Kineococcus endophyticus: one gene and its partner. The main gene of each other region encodes a partner of the protein of the gene in region 2 in a complex. Links are inferred from orthologs where the notes say so. Each region holds a gene or a part of one and is shown on either strand. Other genes may lie near its edges. The genes, in order: hisH and hisF.

Region 1 (6,019 bases), on a different replicon or contig from region 2:
GGCCAGCAGCAGCGCCGTCGTCCACACGGCGTGGCGCTGGGCCGTCCCCACGGGCTCGGTGCCGGGGCCGGGGTCGCTGCGCAACGGCGGGTCGAGGACGAACATGGCGACCGCCGCGAGGCACTGGCTCGCGCCCACGACGAGCATCGCGGCCGTCGTCGACCAGGCCAGGGCCACCGCCGTCCCCGCCGCCGGGCCCACCATGTAGGAGAACTCGACGAGGACCGCGTCGAGGGAGAACGCCGTGCGGCGCCGCTCGTCCGGGACCACGACGGCCAGCGACTGGCGCACGACGGTGAACACGGGCGGGCCCAGGGCGCCGGCGACGAACGCCGTGACGAGCAGCCCGGCGTACGGCACGAACGGCGCGACCGACCAGCAGACGGCCTGCGCCACGATCGAGGGGACGAGCGCGCGCCGCAGGCCGTACCGGTCCACGACCCACCCGCGCCAGGGCGAGCTGACCGCCGTCCCGATCGTCGCCACGGCACCTACGAGTCCCGCTGCGCCGTAGCCCATCCCGAGGTGCTGGACGACGTGGAGGATGCAGACGATCCCCGCCATGAACGCCGGGACGCGCCCGAGGGACCCGACGAGCTCGAGGACGACGACGCCGCGGACGGCCAGGACGTCGCGGTAGGGGCTGAAGGCGCGCAGGACCCGGGACCCCGGGCGGGGTGGAGCGGTGGACACGTCCTGCACTGTGGCAGGCGGTGGCGACACGACGCAGTCCGGTTCCCCCGGCGAACCACCCCCCGTGGCCGCCGCGGGGCCGAGGTGGTCGAATGGCCGCCGACCTTGAACCCGCAAGCATCGGAGGAGACACCTCGTGGCGAACAACGACCTGGGCCTGCTGGCCCTGCGCCTCGGCATCGGCGGCACGCTCGTGGCCCACGGCGCGCAGAAGCTCTTCGGCGCCTTCGGCGGCGGCGGCCTCGAGGGCACCGCCGGCGCCATGCACGCCATGGGCTTCCGCCCCGGCAAGCGCAACGCCGTCCTCGCGGGCGCGTCCGAGGCCGGCGGCGGCGCGCTGCTCGCGCTCGGGCTCGCGACGCCCGTCGGCGGCGCGTCGGCCGCGGCGGCCATGGCGGCCGCGTCCGTCGTGCACAAGCCCAACGGCTTCTTCGTGACCTCGGGCGGGTTCGAGTACCCGGCCGTCCTGGGCCTGGCCTCGGTGGCCCTGGCCATCGGTGGTCCCGGGAAGTACAGCCTCGACGCCGCCACCGGCCACGTCTTCAACAAGCGGTGGACGACCGTCCTGGCGCTGGCCGCCGCCGGCGTCGGCGCGTACACGACCATCAAGGCGCGTCAGGAGACGGTGGCCGCCGAGGCCGCCGAGCAGGACTGATCCTCGGCCCGGACCGTCACCGGGCGGTCCGGGCCGTCCTCAGACCACTAGGCCGGCAGCACCTGGAACTCCAGGGACTCCGCGCGTTCAGCGACGACGCCCGCGGCCAGCCGCTCCCCCACCGCCCGCAGCAGGCCGTCGAGCCCCTCGCGGTCCAGGCCCGGGGTCACCCCGAGGACGACGCGCAGCTCGGCCCCCCGACCCGGTTCGCACCGGGTGCCGCGGACGACCGGCAGGTCCCGGACGGCGTCGGCGACGGCCGCCGCGAGCGTCGCGTCGAGGGCTGCGGGGATCCACACCTCCCCCCGGGCCAGGGCCCAGAACGCGCTGCGGCGCACGACGAAGCGCACGGGACCGGCCGGGTCGAGCACGAGCACGTCGCACTCCTCCTGAGCACCCGACAGCGCCGCCTGCTCCGCGGGCACCGGCACCGGACGCGCGTCCGGACGCCAGGTGCTCAGCGCCGCGAGGTCCGTGAACAGCGGCAGCCCGCGGCGGCCGTCGGGCTGGGTCAGCAGCGCCAGCGCCATGTCGGCGCTCTTGTCACCGCCGTCGTCCCCCCTCTCGCCCAGCTCGGCGACGACCGGGGCGAACACCCGGCTGCCCGCGAGAGCGCCGACGACGGCGCGTTCGGCGTGGACGCGGGCGACGAGGTCGCCCCCGACCGCGTCCCACGCGGTCAGCGCCCGTTCCAGCTCAGGGGACCTCGACCCGTCGTCGCCCGCGAAGGCGTTGGGCTGCAACGTGCGTCCCGCCCACGGCACCCCGGCGGAGTCGGTCGTGCGGGGATCGTGAGCGGTCAGGGCCGGCCCGCCACGTCGAGGGCCTGCGGGAGGGTGAAGTTCCCGGCGTACAGGGCCTTGCCCACGATGGCGCCCTCGACGCCGGTGTCGACGAGGTCGCGCAGGACGCGCAGGTCGTCGAGGCTGGAGATGCCGCCCGAGGCCACGACGGGGGCCTTCGTCCGGGCGCAGACCTCGCGGAGCAGGTCGACGTTCGGACCGCGCAGGGTGCCGTCCTTGGTGACGTCGGTGACGACGTAGCGGGAGCAGCCGTCGGCGTCCAGGCGCGCCAGCACCTCCCACAGGTCCCCGCCCTCGCGCGTCCAGCCGCGCGCCGCCAGCGTCGTGCCGCGCACGTCGAGGCCGACGGCGATGCGGTCGCCGTGCCGGGCGATGGCCGACCGCGTCCAGTCCGGGTCCTCCAGGGCGGCGGTGCCGAGGTTGACGCGGCGGCAGCCCGTGGCCAGGGCCGCCTCGAGGGAGGCGTCGTCCCGGATCCCGCCGGACAGCTCCACGGCGACGTCGAGGCGGCCGACGACCTCGGCCAGGAGCTCGCGGTTCGAGCCGCGGCCGAAGGCGGCGTCGAGGTCTACCAGGTGGACCCACTCCGCGCCCGCCTCCTGCCAGGCGAGGGCCGCCTCCAGCGGGGCGCCGTAGAAGGTCTCGCTGCCGGCCTCGCCCTGCACGAGGCGGACGGCCTGGCCGTCGGCGACGTCGACGGCGGGGAGGAGTTCGAGCCGGCGGGCGGCGGTGGCGGTGTTCTCGCTGGTCACGGGGGGCGAGTCTACGAGGGGTCGGGGGGTGCGGCGGGGCGGCGGGGAGCGGGTGGGTCAGGTCCGACAGCCGGTTCACAGCCGGTCTTACGGCCGGTCCCGTGTCGGACCGGGTGTGGGGACGGCGCGGCGGGGGTGGGGACGACGCCCGAGCCGGTCCCACGGCCGGTCCCACGTGGGACCGGGTGTGGGGACGGGCGTGAGGACGGGTGTGGGACCGGGCGTGAGGACAGGCGTGGAGTCAGGTGTGGGTGTCCCGGGAGCGTCGTCGGGACGACGCGGTCGGGACACCCACGGGCTCACCCACGTGGTGACACCGGTGGGTGTCCCCGTGGGTGTCCCGCGCGAGTCGTTGCTGCGCAGGCGGTCAGGTGAGGGAGTCGACCCAGTTCCGCAGGAGCTGGGCGCCGGCGTCGCCGGACTTCTCCGGGTGGAACTGCGTCGCGGACAGCGCGCCGTTCTCGACGGCCGCGACGAAGCGCGTCCCGTGCTCGGCCCACGTGATCTGGGGCAGCGGGACGCGGCCGTCGGTGGTGTCGAGCATCTCGAAGCGCTGCACGGCGTAGGAGTGCACGAAGTAGAAGCGCTCGTCCTCCACGCCGGCGAAGAGGCGGGAGCCGGCGGGCGGCTCGACGGTCGACCAGCCCATGTGCGGGACGACGTCGGCGGGGAGGCGCTCGACGGTGCCGGGCCACTGGGCCAAGCCGTCGGGCAGGCCGTCGCCGGGTTCGGTGGACGTCTCGAACATCACCTGCAGCCCGACGCAGATCCCGAGCACGGGACGGCCCCCGGCGAGGCGCCGGTCGACGATCGAGTCACCGCCGATGGCCTTGAGCCCGGCGTTGACGGCCGCGAACGCACCGACGCCGGGGACGAGGAGCCCGTCGGCCTCGAGGGCCGCCTTCCGGTCCGACGTCAGCTCGACCGACGCGCCGACCCGTTCGAGGGCGCGGACGGCGGAGCGGACGTTGCCGAAGCCGTAGTCGAGGACGACGACGGACGTCACAGCGCACCCTTGGTGGAGGGGATGCCGACGACGCGCGGGTCGGGTTCGACGGCGTAGCGCAGCGCGCGGGCCAGCGCCTTGAACTGCGCCTCCACGACGTGGTGCGGGTCCCGGCCGGCGAGCACGCGCACGTGCAGGCAGATCTGGGCGTGGAAGGCGAAGCTCTCCAGGACGTGCCGGGTCAGCGAGCCGGTGAAGTGCCCGCCGATGAGGTGGAACTCCTGGCCGGCCGGCTCCCCCTCGTGGACGCAGTAGGGGCGGCCGGAGACGTCGACGACGGCGTGCGCGAGGGCCTCGTCGAGCGGGACGGTGGCGTCGGCGAAGCGGCGGATGCCGGACTTGTCGCCGAGCGCCTGGCGGAACGCCTGGCCCAGGACGATCGCGGTGTCCTCGACGGTGTGGTGCACGTCGATGTGGGTGTCACCGCTCGCCCGGACCGTCAGGTCCATGAGCGAGTGCTTGCCGAGCGCCGTCAGCATGTGGTCGTAGAACGGCACGGTCGTGTCGATCTGCGTGCGCCCCGAGCCGTCGAGGTCGAGTTCGACGAGGACGGAGGACTCGCTGGTGCTGCGCTCGATGCGCGCGGTGCGGCTCACTGGGTTGCCACCACTTCCTGGAGTGCGGTTCGGAACTGCTGCATCTCGTCGGCCGTGCCGATGCTCACGCGCAACCAGCCGGCCGGGCCGGTCTCGCGGATGAGGACGCCCCGGTCGAGCAACCCCTGCCAGACGCCGTGCCGGTCGGTGAACCGGCCGAACAGGACGAAGTTCGCGTCGGACTGGGCGACGTCGAACCCGTTGTCGCGCAACCACACGACGGTCTCGTCGCGACGGGTGCGGAGTTCGTCCACCGTGGAGAGCAGGGCCGCGGAGTGCTTCAGCGCGGCCCGTGCCGTGGCCTGGGTGACGGCCGACAGGTGGTACGGGAGGCGGACGATCCGCAGGGCGTCGACGAACGCGCGCGAGGCCGCCAGGTACCCGACGCGGGCACCCGCCAGCGAGAACGCCTTGCTCATGGTGCGGCTGACCGCGAGGTTGCCGTGCCGCGGGAGGAGTTCCAGGGCGCTGGGGACGCCGGCCCGGCGGAACTCCCCGTACGCCTCGTCGACGACGACGATGCCGCCGACGGCGGAGACCTCCTCCAGCACGGCCTCGACGGTGGCCAGCGGCAGGGCCGTCCCCGTCGGGTTGTTGGGGCTCGTCAGCAGGACGACGGAGGGGCGGTAGCGGCGGACCTGCTCGCGGGCGTGGTCGACGTCGACCGTGAAGTCCTCCTCGCGCCGGCCCGTGACCCACGTCGTGAGGGTGTCGCGCGCGTACTCGGGGTACATCGAGTACGTGGGGGCGAAGCTCAGCGCGGTGCGGCCGGGGCCGCCGAAGGCCTGCAGCACGTGGAGCATGACCTCGTTGGACCCGTTGGCCGCCCACACCTGCTCGGGCGCGAGCTCGGCCCCGGACTCGGTGCGCAAGAACGCCGCGAGGTCGGCGCGCAGGTCGAGGAACTCGCGGTCGGGGTAGCGGTTGAGGCCCACGGCCGCCTGCGCGACGGCGGCCGCGATGTCGGCGACCACCTCGGGCGCGACCGGGTAGGGGTTCTCGTTGACGTTGAGGACCACCGGCACGTGCAGCTGGGGGGCCCCGTACGGGTGCTCGTCCCGCAGGTCCTCGCGCAGCGGCAGGTCGGCCAGCGTGGTCGTCTCGGTCACGGCAGCAGTGTCCCAGACGCGCAGCACCGCCCGTCCCACCCGGGAGGGCGGGACGGGCGGTCCGGGTGCGCGGGTCAGACGGAGAGGACCTTGGCGATCGTCCCGGTGCGCGCGCCCTCGTAGGCCGCGAGCAGGACGCCGCGGACGGCGATGCCCTCGGTCTCGGTGTGGATCGGGCGGGTGCCCTCGCGCAGGCAGTCGGCGAAGGCGCCGATCTCCTCGACGAAGGAGTCGACGTCCTCGAACTGGAACGTCTCCTCCTCCCCCGTCCGCAGCCGGTAGGTGACGGAGTTCGCGGTGCCCGTGAGCGATCCGAGCTCGCCCACCACGGAGAACTTCTCGGTGCCCGGGGCCGGGTCGTAGGCCCAGCTCGTCACCATCTGGCCCACGACACCGTTCTCGAAC
Region 2 (5,861 bases):
GAGCGCGTGGGCGCTCTCGATGGCCGGGATGATCCCCTCGGTGCGGCACAGCAGCCGGAAGGCCTCCATCGCCTGCGCGTCGGTCACGGGGTGGTACTGCGCGCGGCCGCTGGCGGCCAGCCACGAGTGCTCCGGTCCGACGCCGGGGTAGTCGAGCCCGGCGGAGATCGAGTGCGACTCGACCGTCTGCCCGTCCTCGTCCTGCATGACGAACTGCCGGGCGCCCTGGAAGACACCGGCCGCCCCGGCCGAGATGGGGGCCGCGTGCCGGCCCGTCTCGACGCCGTCCCCGCCGGCCTCGTACCCGTGCAGGGCCACGTCCGGGTCGTCCAGGAACGCGTGGAAGATGCCGATGGCGTTGGACCCGCCGCCGACGCAGGCCGCGACCGCGTCGGGCAGGCGGCCCGTCAGGTCGAGGACCTGCTGGCGGGCTTCGACGCCGACGATGCGCTGGAAGTCGCGCACGAGCACCGGGAACGGGTGCGGGCCGGCGACCGTGCCGAACGCGTAGTGCGTCGTGTCGACGGAGGAGACCCAGTCGCGGAACGCCTCGTTGACGGCGTCCTTGAGGGTCCGGCTGCCGGCGGTCACGGGGACGACGGTCGCGCCGAGCAGGCGCATCCGGGCCACGTTCAGCGCCTGGCGGCGGGTGTCCTCCTCGCCCATGTAGACGACGCACTCCAGGCCCATGAGGGCCGCGGCCGTCGCCGTCGCGACGCCGTGCTGTCCGGCGCCCGTCTCGGCGATGATGCGCTGCTTGCCCATGCGCTTGGTGAGGAGCGCCTGCCCGAGCACGTTGTTGATCTTGTGCGAGCCCGTGTGGTTGAGGTCCTCGCGCTTGAGGATGACGCGGGCGCCGCCGGCGTGGGCGGCGAAGCGCGGCACCTCGGTGAGGATGCTGGGCCGGCCGGAGTACGTGCGGTGCAGCTCGGCCAGCTCGGCGAGGAAGCCGGGGTCGGCCATCGCCGCCGTGTGCGCGGCGTCGATCTCGTCGAGCGCCGCCACGAGGGCCTCGGGCACGAAGCGGCCGCCGAACGCGCCGAAGTACGGCCCGCGCTCGCCGCTGAAGGAACGTCCCGAGGTGGTCAGCGGGGTCTCCTGCGTGGTCACGGGCGCACCGCCTGCACGGCCGGGTGCGCACCGGCGGCGACGAGGTCGGCGACCGCGCGGCGCGGGTCGTCGCCCTTGACGAGCGTCTCCCCCACGAGGACGGCGTCGGCGCCCGCGCGGGCGAACTCGACGACGTCGCGCGGGCCGGAGACGCCCGACTCGGCGACCTTGACCTTGGTGTCCGGGATGAGCGGCGCCAGGTCGGCGAACGTGGAGTTGTCGACCTCGAGGGTCTTGAGGTTGCGGTTGTTCACCCCGACGACGCGCGCGTCGGCGTCCAGGGCACGCGCGACCTCCTCGGCGGTGTGGACCTCCACCAGGGCCGTCATGCCCAGGGAGTGCGTGCGTTCGATGAGCGACACGAGGGCCTCCTGCTCGAGAGCGGCGACGATGAGGAGCACGACGTCGGCCCCCCAGGCGCGGGCCTCCCACAGCTGGTACGACTCGACGACGAAGTCCTTGCGCAGCACCGGGACGTCGACGGCGCAGCGGACGGCCCGCAGGTCGTCCAGGCTGCCGCCGAACCGGCGCTGCTCGGTGAGGACGCTGATGACGCTGGCCCCGCCGGCCTCGTACTGCGTCGCGAGCTCGGCCGGGTCCGGGATGGTCGCCAGCGCGCCCTTGGAAGGGCTCTTGCGCTTGACCTCCGCGATGACCTTGACGCCGCGCTGCTCCGCGTCGCGGGGCTTGAGGAGGGCGTGCGCGTCCTTGGCGGGCACCTGTCGGTGCGCGCGCTCCTTCAGCTCGTCCAGCGAGGTGAGCGCCTTGCGCGCCGCCAGGTCCTCACGGACGCCGGCCAGGATGTCGTCGAGGACTGTCACGCCACGAGGGTATCGCCGGGTCCGGACACGACGGTCCGGTGGGCGGGCGGGCAGCGCTCGGCAGGGCAGCGCTCGGCAGGTCAGCGCTTGGCGCGACCCAGGCCGACGGGCTTGCCGTCGGGACCCTTGACGCCGTAGCCGGCCTTGGCCAGACCGCCCGCGACCACGAGCGAGGCGAGGATGACGACGCTGCCGATGATCCCCCAGGTCAGGCTGGGGAAGACGATCGCCAGGGAGAGGATGAGGAACCCCACGAGGCACACCGCGACACCGGCCCAGGCGGCGACGCTGTGGCCGTGACCGTGCTCGTCGACGATGTCGGTGGCCGGGGCGGCGGCGCTGGTGCTGTGGTGCCCGTGGGACTGGTGGTTGCTCTCGGTGCTCACGGGGACTCCTCGGGGCGGGTCGTCGGCGCGCGACGAGCGCGCTCGGGTACTACGGACACCGTACCGACTCGCGGACGCGCGCGCCGGGACGGGTGACCGGGCGGGCCGGCAGGTGGGTCAGCGGGTGGGTCAGCGGGTGGGGTCGTCGCCGTGCGAGAGCGCGTCCCACGCGGCCGCCGGGTCGTCCCGCGTCGGGGCGGCCGCGCCGGCTCCGGAGCGGGCGTCGCGGTCGTAGCGACCCGCGGCCCGGGGGACATCACGCCGGCGTGCCCCGACGACGAGCCCGACCCCGGCGAGGGCGACGAGACCGCCGCCCACCGCGGACACCACCGGCCACGGCGCGACGTCGACCGCGCCCTCCACGCGGGCCTGCGTCGTCCCGCTGGCCGCGCGGGCCGGGGCGGTGAGCGCCGCGGTCGGCTCCCGCAGCGGGCCCGTGCTGGCGGCGAGGACCCCGGCGCCCCCGGCGACGAGGACGAGCGCGGCGACGAGCCGCGCGGCCCGGCGCCCCAGCGTGGAGGCGACGACCGCGGCGAGGCTGACGAGGGCGAGCGCCGTGGCGACGGGCGCGGCGTCGCGGCCGGAGGCGAGGACGGCCGCGGTCCCGGTCGCGGTGGCGGCGCGGCCGCTGACCCAGGTCGGCGCGCCGGCCCCGAGGGCGACGACGGCGCCGACGGCGGCGAGCAGCAGCAGGGGTCCGCGCCGTGACCGGCGCCGGACCTCGGGAACGGGCGCGCTCACGCGCTCGGCGCGGTGAGCGGGAGGGTGGTGGCGTCGAAGCAGGTCCGGTCGCCGGTGTGGCAGGCCGCGCCGACCTGCTCGACCTCGAGCAGGAGCGCGTCGCCGTCGCAGTCCAGGGAGACCTTGCGCACCCACTGGACGTGACCGGAGGTGTCGCCCTTGCGCCACAGCTGCCCGCGACTGCGCGACCAGTAGGTCGCGCGGCCGGTGGCGAGGGTCTGGGCCAGAGCGTCGTCGTTCATCCAGGCGACCATGAGCACCTCGCGGGTGTCGTGCTGCTGGACGACGGCGCAGACGAGGCCGGCGGCGTCCCGCTTCAGGCGTGCGGCGGTGCGGGGATCGAGCTCGAGGGACGACACGCGGCCCATGGTCTCACCGGCCGCGGGGCGCACCGGACGGCCCGGGTGGCACGATCGGCGCCATGGTCCTCCCCTCCAGGAATCCCGGCGACGCGCGACGCGAACGGGACGGGTTGTGCGACAGCGCGTTGCGGGTCGGCCCGGAGGCGCCGACGCTGTGCGCCGGCTGGGACGTCCGGGACCTGCTGGTGCACCTGGCGGTGCGGGACAACCGTCCGGACGTGGCCCTGGGCGAGGCCCTGCCACCGCTGCGGTCGCACCGCGACAGGGTCGTCTCCGAGCTGGCGTCGCAGCCGTTCGACGCCCTCGTCGAGCGCGTGCGGGGCGGTCCCCACGGTCCGCTGCGGGTGCGGGCCCTCGACGGCCTGGTGAACAGCGCCGAGTACTTCGTGCACCACGAGGACGTCCTGCGCGCGCAGCCCGGGTGGGGGCCCCGCGCGCTGCCGCAGGCGCAGGAGGAGGCGCTGTGGCGCACCGTACGGGTCATGGGCCGGGTCGCCTACCGCCGCTCCCCCGTGGGCGTCGTGCTGGTGACGCCGGAGGGTCCGCGCGCGGTGGTGCGCCCGGGCGCGGAGTCGGTCGCGGTCACCGGAACGGTCGCCGAGCTGCTGCTGCACGCGTTCGGCCGGCGCACGCGGGCCCTGGTGCACCTGGAGGGCACGCCCGAGGCCGTCGCCCGCTTCCGCGCCACGTACCCGGGCGCGGTGGGCGAGTAGTCAGCGGACGGGGGCGCCGCCCTCCCGCAGGGCGTCCTTGACGTCCCCGACCGTCAGCTGGCCGAAGTGGAAGACGCTGGCGGCCAGGACGGCGTCGGCGCCCGCGGCGACGGCGGGCGGGAAGTGCTCGACCGCGCCGGCCCCACCGCTGGCCACGAGCGGGACGGTGACGCGGGACCGGACCGCGCCGAGCATCTCGAGGTCGAAGCCCTGCTTGGTGCCGTCGGCGTCCATCGAGTTCAGCAGGATCTCCCCCGCGCCGAGCTCGGCGGCGCGGGCGGCCCACTCCACGGCGTCCAGACCCGTGCCGCGGCGACCGCCGTGGGTGGTGACCTCGTACCCCGAGGCGGTCGTCGGCTCCCCCGGCAGCGTGCGGCGGGCGTCGACGGACAGGACGAGCACCTGGGCGCCGAACCGCTCGGCGATCTCGGTGATGAGCTCGGGCCGGGCGATGGCCGCGGTGTTGACGCCGACCTTGTCGGCGCCGGCGCGCAGGAGCTTCTCGACGTCGGCGACCGCGCGGACCCCTCCGCCGACGGTGAGGGGGATGAAGACCTGCTCGGCGGTGCGGCGGACCACGTCGTACGTCGTCTCCCGCGATCCCGAGGAGGCGGTCACGTCGAGGAACGTCAGCTCGTCGGCACCCTGCTCGTCGTAGCGGCGGGCCAGCTCGACCGGGTCGCCCGCGTCGCGCAGGTCGGCGAAGTTGACGCCCTTGACGACGCGACCGGCGTCGACGTCGAGGCAGGGGATGACACGGACGGCGACGCTCACGGGGGAACGGTACCGTCGCAGCCGTGCAGGACACCGGACTCCCGACCCGTCCAGAGCTCCGCGTGACGCAGGTGGACCCGGACGACCGGGAGGCCCTGCGCGCCTGGGCCGTCCCGAGCCGCACGTCCTTCCTGGAGTCCGCGCCCACCGAGGATTCCCTCGACGAGCGGCAGCGGATGGTGCAGGGGCACCGGCTCACGGCGGTGCACGACACCGTCGCCGGTGAGGACCGCGTCGTGGCGACGCTGCGCACCTTCGACTCCGAGCTGACGGTGCCCGGCGCCGGTCCCGTCGACGTCGACGCCGTCTCGACCGCGACCGTGCTGCCCACGCACCGGCGCCGGGGCCTGCTGTCCCGCATGCTCACGGCCGACCTCGAGCGCGCCCGCGCCGCGGGGCACGCCCTGGCGGTGCTCATCGCCGCGGAGGCACCCATCTACGGCCGGTTCGGGTTCGGCGCCGCGACGCGCTCGACGAGCCTGGTCCTCGACCACGCCCGGGTCGCGTTCCGCCCCGACGCCCCGGCGGCGACCGGCTCGCTGGAGTTCGTCCCCGCCGGCCGCACCGACGAGCTGGCCGCCGTCCACGACGCCGCCCGGCGCCGGCGGCCCGGCGGGCTGCTGCGCGACGCGGCGTGGTGGGAGGCCGCGGGCCGGCGGGGCGAGGGCCGCTGGCTCGGTCCCCGCGGGCACGTCGTCCTGCACCGGGACGAGGACGGGACCCCCGACGGGTACGCGGCCTACGACGTCAGCGACGAGTCCGTGGGCCGCGTGCCGAACGGGACGGTCCACCTGCGCGACCTCACCGCGACGACGCCGTCGGCCTACCGGGCGCTGTGGGAGTTCCTCGCCTCGATCGACCTCGTCCGGGTCACCCGGGCCTCCGACCGACCCGTCGACGAGCTGCTGCCGCACCTGCTCCTGGACCCGCGCGCGGTCCAGACCGGGCCCGTCG

What was found.
Region 1: the proteins of hisF (region 2) and hisH are in contact, whole or in part, in a crystal structure (PDB 6RU0), measured with the Thermotoga maritima proteins. The link is inferred for Kineococcus endophyticus from one-to-one orthologs. Residues at the interface, in WP_004080486.1 of Thermotoga maritima: Met1, Leu2, Ala3, Arg5, Ser40, Glu41, Asp45, Glu46, Ala70, Glu71, Ile73, Asp74, Ile75, Pro76, Phe77, Asp98, Lys99, Ser122, Gln123, Glu161, Thr195, Leu196, Asn247, Arg249, Glu251; in WP_004080484.1 of Thermotoga maritima: Asn15, Arg18, Arg22, Arg117, Leu118, Pro119, His120, Met121, Gly122, Trp123, Asn124, Asn134, Gly135, Tyr136, Tyr138, Val140, Tyr158, Glu180, Lys181, Ser182, Ser183, Lys184, Ile185.

What each region holds. Positions count from the first base shown.
Region 1 is NZ_JBFNQN010000001.1:444,317-450,335, reverse strand. Bases 2,091-5,089 are described here. They hold hisH (imidazole glycerol phosphate synthase subunit HisH), read right to left. Parts: upstream 3,910-5,089; coding sequence 3,271-3,909; downstream 2,091-3,270. Other genes in these bases: AB1207_RS02095 (histidinol-phosphate transaminase), read right to left, coding at 4,502-5,089; hisB (imidazoleglycerol-phosphate dehydratase HisB), read right to left, coding at 3,906-4,505; priA (bifunctional 1-(5-phosphoribosyl)-5-((5-phosphoribosylamino)methylideneamino)imidazole-4-carboxamide isomerase/phosphoribosylanthranilate isomerase PriA), read right to left, coding at 2,148-2,903; AB1207_RS02115 (SseB family protein), read right to left, coding at 2,091-2,112. In the rest of the region: AB1207_RS02125 (MFS transporter), read right to left, coding at 1-693; AB1207_RS02120 (DoxX family protein), read left to right, coding at 830-1,348; more of AB1207_RS02115, read right to left, coding at 1,396-2,090; more of AB1207_RS02095, read right to left, coding at 5,090-5,614; AB1207_RS02090 (Gfo/Idh/MocA family protein), read right to left, coding at 5,689-6,019. UniProt on the Escherichia coli protein: IGPS catalyzes the conversion of PRFAR and glutamine to IGP, AICAR and glutamate. The HisH subunit catalyzes the hydrolysis of glutamine to glutamate and ammonia as part of the synthesis of IGP and AICAR.
Region 2 is NZ_JBFNQN010000013.1:80,323-86,183, reverse strand. What follows is about bases 3,021-5,861. They hold hisF (imidazole glycerol phosphate synthase subunit HisF), read right to left. Parts: upstream 4,908-5,861; coding sequence 4,134-4,907; downstream 3,021-4,133. Other genes in these bases: AB1207_RS18420 (GNAT family N-acetyltransferase), read left to right, coding at 4,931-5,861; AB1207_RS18430 (TIGR03085 family metal-binding protein), read left to right, coding at 3,480-4,133; hisI (phosphoribosyl-AMP cyclohydrolase), read right to left, coding at 3,055-3,426; AB1207_RS18440 (Trp biosynthesis-associated membrane protein), read right to left, coding at 3,021-3,058. In the rest of the region: trpB (tryptophan synthase subunit beta), read right to left, coding at 1-1,110; indole-3-glycerol phosphate synthase TrpC, read right to left, coding at 1,107-1,931; AB1207_RS18445 (HGxxPAAW family protein), read right to left, coding at 2,012-2,317; more of AB1207_RS18440, read right to left, coding at 2,447-3,020.